Linked DNA regions of Halorhodospira halophila. Each later gene encodes a partner of the first gene's protein in a complex. Links are inferred from orthologs where the notes say so. Each region holds a gene or a part of one and is shown in the gene's direction. Other genes may lie near its edges. The genes, in order: uvrB and uvrD.

Evidence for each region.
Region 2: the proteins of uvrB (region 1) and uvrD are in contact, whole or in part, in a crystal structure (PDB 7EGT), measured with the Thermus thermophilus proteins. The link is inferred for Halorhodospira halophila from one-to-one orthologs. Residues at the interface, in WP_096411307.1 of Thermus thermophilus: Glu23, Leu25, Arg26, Asp27, Gly28, Glu29, Arg30, Phe31, Arg55, Glu326, Asp327, Phe328, Glu379, Ser382, Gln383, His398, Gly400, Arg401; in WP_096412145.1 of Thermus thermophilus: His654, Arg656, Phe657, Gln666, Asp668, Glu669, Lys680, Arg681, Leu682, Ser683, Lys685, Tyr686, Ala687.

The regions. Positions count from the first base shown.
Region 1 is NZ_NHSN01000009.1:65,729-69,006, reverse strand. Bases 270-3,237 are described here. They hold uvrB (excinuclease ABC subunit UvrB), read left to right. Parts: upstream 270-722; coding sequence 723-2,753; downstream 2,754-3,237. Other genes in these bases: CCR79_RS03125 (SUF system Fe-S cluster assembly regulator), read left to right, coding at 3,201-3,237; CCR79_RS03130 (hypothetical protein), read right to left, coding at 2,767-3,033; CCR79_RS03140 (pyridoxal phosphate-dependent aminotransferase), read right to left, coding at 270-517. In the rest of the region: more of CCR79_RS03140, read right to left, coding at 1-269; more of CCR79_RS03125, read left to right, coding at 3,238-3,278. UniProt on the Escherichia coli protein: The UvrABC repair system catalyzes the recognition and processing of DNA lesions. A damage recognition complex composed of 2 UvrA and 2 UvrB subunits scans DNA for abnormalities.
Region 2 is NZ_NHSN01000017.1:227,363-230,626, forward strand. What follows is about bases 184-3,137. They hold uvrD (DNA helicase II), read left to right. Parts: upstream 184-551; coding sequence 552-2,723; downstream 2,724-3,137. Other genes in these bases: CCR79_RS07040 (LysR substrate-binding domain-containing protein), read left to right, coding at 184-550; CCR79_RS07050 (DUF2782 domain-containing protein), read right to left, coding at 2,713-3,078; CCR79_RS07055 (TIGR00730 family Rossman fold protein), read right to left, coding at 3,092-3,137. Also shown: more of CCR79_RS07040, read left to right, coding at 1-183; more of CCR79_RS07055, read right to left, coding at 3,138-3,264. UniProt on the Escherichia coli protein: A helicase with DNA-dependent ATPase activity. Unwinds DNA duplexes with 3'-5' polarity. Translocates on single-stranded DNA with 3'-5' polarity. Initiates unwinding more efficiently from a nicked substrate than double-stranded DNA.

The DNA.
Region 1 (3,278 bases):
TGTTGAGGATGACCATGCGGGTCTTGCGGGTCAGGGCCTGCTCGAGCTGCTCGGGGGTGATCTTGAAGCGGCTCTCGGCACCGGCGGCCACGAACACCGGCTGAGCACCGAAGACCAGGGCCATGTCCGGGTACGAGACCCAGTAGGGCGCTGGGATGACCACTTCGTCGCCCTCGTTGAGCACCGCCGCCATGGCGTTGAACAGGGACTGCTTGGCACCGCTGGAGACGAGGATCTGGCTGGGCTCGTAGTTCAGGCGGTTGTCGCGCTCGAGCTTGTCGATGACCGCCTGCTTGAGCTCGGCAGTACCGTCCACGGCGGTGTAGCGGGTCTGCCCCTGTTGGGCGGCCCGGACGGCGGCCTCGATGATGTGCGGGGGGGTGTCGAAGTCCGGTTCGCCGGCGCCGAGGCCGATGACGTCGTGGCCGGCGGCGCGCAGCTCGGCGGCGCGGGCGGTGACGGCGAGCGTCGGCGATGGCTTGATGCGCTGGACGCGATCGGCAAGCTGAAGGTCCATGGTCTGGCTCCGCGTTGAAAGTTGGGCTCGGTGCGTATGATAAGGGTTTTCGGGTCGGGTGTTCACGGTTCAGTGCGCGTGGGGCGGGGTTGAGGCTTCGGGGTTCAGTGGGCAGGGTCCGGCAGGTGGTGTCGTTGGTCGAGCGGGTAGACGCTGTGTGCAGGGCGCCGGGTCAGGGTGCGCCCAAGATGAATGCGGGGGTTCGATGACGGAACGTTTCAAGCTCAACGCCCGGTTTCAGCCGGCGGGTGATCAGCCCCAGGCCATCGAGGAGCTCGTCGAGGGGATCGAGTCGGGGCTCTCGGATCAGACCCTGCTCGGGGTCACCGGTTCCGGCAAGACGTTCACCATCGCCAACGTCATTGAGCGGCTGCAGCGCCCGGCGATCCTGCTCGCTCCCAACAAGACCCTGGCCGCCCAGCTCTATGGCGAGATGCGCGAGTTCCTGCCGGAGAACCGGGTCGAGTACTTCGTCTCCTACTACGACTACTACCAGCCCGAGGCGTACGTGCCGTCGTCGGATACCTTCATCGAGAAGGATGCCTCGGTGAACGAGCACATCGAGCAGATGCGCCTGTCCGCCACCAAGGCGCTCCTCGAGCACCAGGATACGGTCATCGTCGCCTCGGTATCGTCCATCTACGGCCTCGGTGACCCGCAGGCGTACATGTCGATGCTCCTGCACCTGGTCCGCGGCGAGCGCATCGACCAGCGGGCGATCCTGCGCCGGCTCGCCGAGCTGCAGTACACCCGCAACGACACCGAACTCACCCGCGGGACCTACCGCGCCCGCGGCGAGGTGATCGACATCTTCCCGGCCGAGTCCCCGGAAGAGGCGGTCCGGGTGCAGCTCTTCGACGATGAAATCGAGGAGATCAGCTGGTTCGACCCGCTCACCGGCGAGCTCCTGCGCCGGGTGCCGCGGGTGACCATCTATCCGAAGACCCACTACGTGACCCCGAAGGAGCAGCTGCACCGGGCCGTCGAGCAGATCAAGGAGGAGCTGCGCGAGCGCCTCAGCGAGCTGCGCGCCGCCGACAAGCTGGTGGAGGCGCAGCGGCTCGAGGAGCGGACCCGCTTCGACATGGAGATGATGCTCGAGCTCGGCTATTGCAATGGCATCGAGAACTACTCGCGCTACCTCTCCGGGCGGGCGGCCGGTGAGCCGCCGCCGACCCTGTTCGATTACATCCCGCCGGAGGCGGTGCTGTTCATCGATGAGTGCCACGTCACCGTTCCGCAGATCGGCGGCATGTACAAGGGCGACCGTTCGCGCAAGCAGACGCTGGTCGACTACGGCTTCCGCCTGCCCTCGGCGCTGGATAATCGGCCGCTGAAGTTCGAGGAGTTCCGGCGCCTGGCGCCGCAGACGGTCTTCGTCTCGGCAACGCCCGGCCCGTTCGAGGAGGAGCACGCCGGGCAGGTGGTCGAGCAGGTGGTTCGCCCCACCGGGCTGGTCGATCCGGAGGTGGAGGTGCGCCCGGCCACCGCGCAGGTCGATGATGTCTATGGCGAGATCCGCGCCCGCGCCGAACGGGACGAGCGCGTGCTGGTCACCACGCTGACCAAGCGCATGGCCGAGGACCTGACCGAGTACCTGGAGGAGAACGGGATCCGCGTGCGCTATCTGCACTCCGACGTGGACACCGTTGAGCGCACCGAGATTATCCGTGACCTGCGCCTGGGTCATTTCGACTGCCTGGTCGGCATCAACCTGCTGCGCGAGGGGCTCGATATCCCCGAGGTCTCGCTGGTGGCGATCCTCGATGCCGACAAGGAGGGGTTCCTGCGCTCGACCCGTTCACTGATTCAGACCATCGGCCGGGCGGCTCGCAACATCAGCGGCCGCGCGATCCTCTACGCCGATCAGGTGACCGACTCCATGCGCCGCGCCATCGACGAGACCGAGCGTCGGCGGGCCAAGCAGATCGCCCACAACGAGGCCCACGGCATCACCCCGCAGGGCATCCGCAAAGAGGTGCCCGACATCATGGAGCGCGGCGGGGTGCCGGCGCCGGGCGCGCCGCAACGGGCGGCCGGAGTGGCCGAAGAGGCCGGCGCGTACGCCGGGCTGTCGCCGGCGGAGGCGGTACGGCGGATCCGTGAGCTGGAGAAGCGGATGCATGAGCACGCCAGGGATCTCGAGTTCGAGGCGGCCGCGCAGGTGCGGGACGAGATCCGCCGTATCGAGGAGCAGGCCCTCGGCGGCGGCGACGCCACGGCCGCCGCTTCCTGAGCGGGCCTGCGGTTCAGCTCGGACGGCGGTTCTGCATCAGGGTCTCGATATCCAGGCGTTTGTCGCCGTGCCGGGTGCGCATGAGCACGTCGTGCTCGTAGTGGTAGTAACGGGCGATGAAGTAGGCCGAGCGCAGCGCCGCGATCTCGGTCTGCGAGTTGCCGATGTGCTGCACGCCGCCCTGTTCGTTGTAGAAGACTACCTCCCAGCCGTTGTCACGCTCCTCGATGATCAGCCGGTAGGTTGTGCGCAGTCGCGGTTTGTGCGGCCGGGGATTCAACAGCTGCTCTCCTGATCGGGCAAGTCGCCCCCATCCTGCCATGGATCGGCGCCGCCGCGGGGATCCAGGAGGGGCGCACGCCTAGAACTATAAGACTTCTAAAGAGTCTTCCCTTCGGGTTCGGGAATATGTACCCTTTGAGTACGGATTGAGCGAAGTCAGAGATCATGCTCCGAATCAACCGCGAGACCGATTACGGCGTTGTCATCCTCTCGGCCATGGCACGCCGGCCGGGAGAACGGGTC
Region 2 (3,264 bases), on another replicon or contig:
GGACCTGACGCAGCGGCTGCTCGATCAGCTGCGTGCCGGCAGCCTCGACGGTGCCATCCTTGCATCGCCGATCGGCGGTGACGACCTGGTCTCGGCGCCACTGTGTCACGAGCCGTTCTACCTAGCCGTGCCCCGTGGCCACGCGCTGGACCATCCGGAACCGGTCCACACCAGCGATCTGCAGCAGACCGAGCTGATGCTCCTGGAGGAGGGGCACTGCCTGCGCGAACAGGCCCTGGAGCTGTGCCGGCGCAACGACGTCGGTGAGGCGGCGGCTTTCCGTGCCACCAGCCTCGAGACCCTGCGCCAGATGGTGGCCGCCGGGGTCGGGGTCACCCTGCTGCCGGCCCTGGCGGCAGGCGCCTCCCGTCACGGGCCGGACCGCGGCGCCATCAGCCTCCGGCCATTCGCTGAGCCTGTACCCAGCCGCGACCTGGCTCTCTACTGGCGGGCCGGGACCGCCCGAGAACCCACTTTCCGGGAGCTGGTCGAACGCATGTGCACCGCCCCTGTCCTTCAGGATCCTACCGAGACCCTGCCTGCTGCCTGATATGCCGATCGATGGCCTGACCACAGACCTCAATGACGCCCAGCGCGAGGCCGTCTGCCTGCCCCCGGGACGAGCCCTGGTGCTCGCTGGCGCCGGCAGCGGCAAGACACGCGTGCTCACCCGGCGCGCCGCCTACCTCGTGCAGGCCGAGGGCGCCTCGCCGTTCTCGATCCTGGCGGTCACGTTCACCAACAAGGCCGCCGGCGAGATGCGCGGCCGCATCGGCGAGCTGCTGGGTATCGCCACCGCCGGCATGTGGGTGGGCACCTTTCACGGCATCGCTCACCGGCTGCTGCGCCAGCACACCCAGCGTGCGGGGTTGCCCGAGGGCTTCCAGATCCTCGACGCCGACGATCAGCTACGGGTGGTCAAACGGGTCCTGCGCGCCCGCGGCACCGACGACTCCCGTTTTCCGCCCCGCCAGGTGCGGGGCTTTATCAGCGGCCGCAAGGAGGAGGGCGAGCGTCCCGCGGACGTGACCGAGGCCGCCGGCGACTATCAGCAAGAGCTGCTGGCGATCTATCACGACTACGAGCAAGCGTGCCGGCGGGGCGGGTTGGTGGACTTCTCCGAGCTGCTACTGCGCGCCTACGAACTGTTGCGCGACGACCCCGAACTGCTCGGTCACTACCAACGTCGTTTCGAGCATATCCTCGTCGATGAGTTCCAGGACACCAACGCCCTGCAATACCGGTGGCTGAAGCTGCTCGCCGGCGCCCGGGCCGAGCTGTTCGTCGTCGGCGATGACGACCAGTCCATCTACGGCTGGCGGGGCGCGCGGGTGGAAAACATCGAGCACTTCCGGCGCGAGATGGGGGATGTTCGGGTCGTGCGCCTGGAGCAGAACTACCGCTCCACCGGCACCATTCTGGACGCGGCCAACCGCCTGATCGAGCACAATGCCGGCCGGCTCGGCAAGCAGTTGTGGACCGACGGGGGCAGCGGCGAGCCTATCACCCTGTACGCCGCCTTCAACGAGATCGACGAGGCGCGTTGGGTGGTGGACCGGATCCGCCAGCTTATCGAAGATGGCGGTCACGGCCACGCCGACTTCGCCATCCTCTACCGCTCCAACGCCCAGTCCCGCGCCCTGGAGCACGAGCTGCACGCCGCTCGTCTGCCGTTTCGCGTCTACGGTGGGTTGCGCTTTTTCGAGCGCGCTGAGGTCAAGGACGCCCTGGCCTATCTGCGTCTGGTGGCCAATCGCCACGATGACGCCAGCTTCGAGCGTGTGGTGAACACCCCACCCCGGGGGATCGGTGCCAAGACCGTCGACGCTGTCCGCTATGCCGCCCGGGAGGGCGATGTCTCGATGTGGCGCGCCGCCCGCGAGCTGGCGGGCGGGCGGGCCCTGGCGGCCCGGGCGCGCAACGCCCTGTCCGAGTTCCTGGCGTTCATCGATACCCTGGATCAGGAACTCGCCCACCGGCCGGTGCACGAGCAGGTGGAGCAGGCCATCACTCGCGCCGAGCTGCGCCGCTACCACGAACGCGACGAGGCCCGCCTGGAGAACCTCGACGAGCTGGTGACCGCGGCGCGCACCTTTGCCCAGCGCGATGACCAAGAGGAGGACCAGGACCCGCTGGCGGCCTTCCTGAGCCACGCCGCCCTGGAGGCGGGCGAGGGGCAGGCCGACGACTGGGAGCACTCCGTGCAGCTGATGACCCTGCACTCGGCCAAGGGGCTGGAGTTCCCCGTGGTCTTCCTGGTGGGCCTGGAGGAAGGGCTGTTCCCGCACCGCATGTCCGTCGAGGAGCCCGGCCGGCTTGAGGAGGAGCGCCGGCTGTGCTACGTGGGCATGACCCGGGCCCGCCAGCGGTTGATCCTGACCCACGCCGAGAAGCGTCGCCTGCACGGGGTTGACCAGTTGGCCCGGCCGTCGCGCTTTCTCACCGAGCTGCCCGGAGAGGGTCTGGAGGAGGTGCGCCCGCGCATGTCGGTGCGCCGGGGGCCGCCGCCGGCCACCGCCCCAAGCGGACCCTCGCTGCCGGGGGACCAACCGCCGGCGGGGTTGAGCTTGGGCAGCCGGGTGCGTCACCCGCGCTTTGGCGACGGCATCCTGCTCCAGTGCGAGGGCAGTGGCCCGAATGCCCGCCTGCAGGTCCGTTTCGACGAGGCCGGCACCAAGTGGTTGATCGCCGACCGGGCCGGCCTGGAGCCGGCTACCAGCTAAACAGCCGCCACAGCGGCGTGCGCGGGGGCTCGAGCGGGTCGTGCTCACCGCCGCTGCCGTCAAGTACGCCGTCTCCGGTGGTGTCGTAGAGCAGGTAAGGTGGGCCGACCGCCGGTTGGATGCGTACCGCGTAAATCTGCCCCGCGATGCGGTACTCCTCGATGACCGCCCAGTCGCGCTCGACGATGGTCACCGTCGGCTCGAGATCCGGTTCGTCGCGGATCAGCCCCTCGGGTGGGGGAGGCGGGGTCACCGTGATCCGTTCATCGGCCTCGAAGCCGCCGGCGGTGGTGGCCACCAGCATCCCCGCCAGGACCAGCCCCCCGGCACCCGGCGCACCCCGACTGCTGCTCATGGCCACCCTTCCTCTAGAGATCGAGCAGAATCTCCCGCTCCTCGCGGGAGGGCTGGAAGCCGCGGTCTTCGTAGTGGTCGAAGATGGCCGTGACCACCTCCTCCGGTGTATCCACGACCTTGAACAGGTGCATGTCCTCGGCGTCGATGGCCTCCTCGGCCACCAGTCGCTCCTGGAACCACTCCA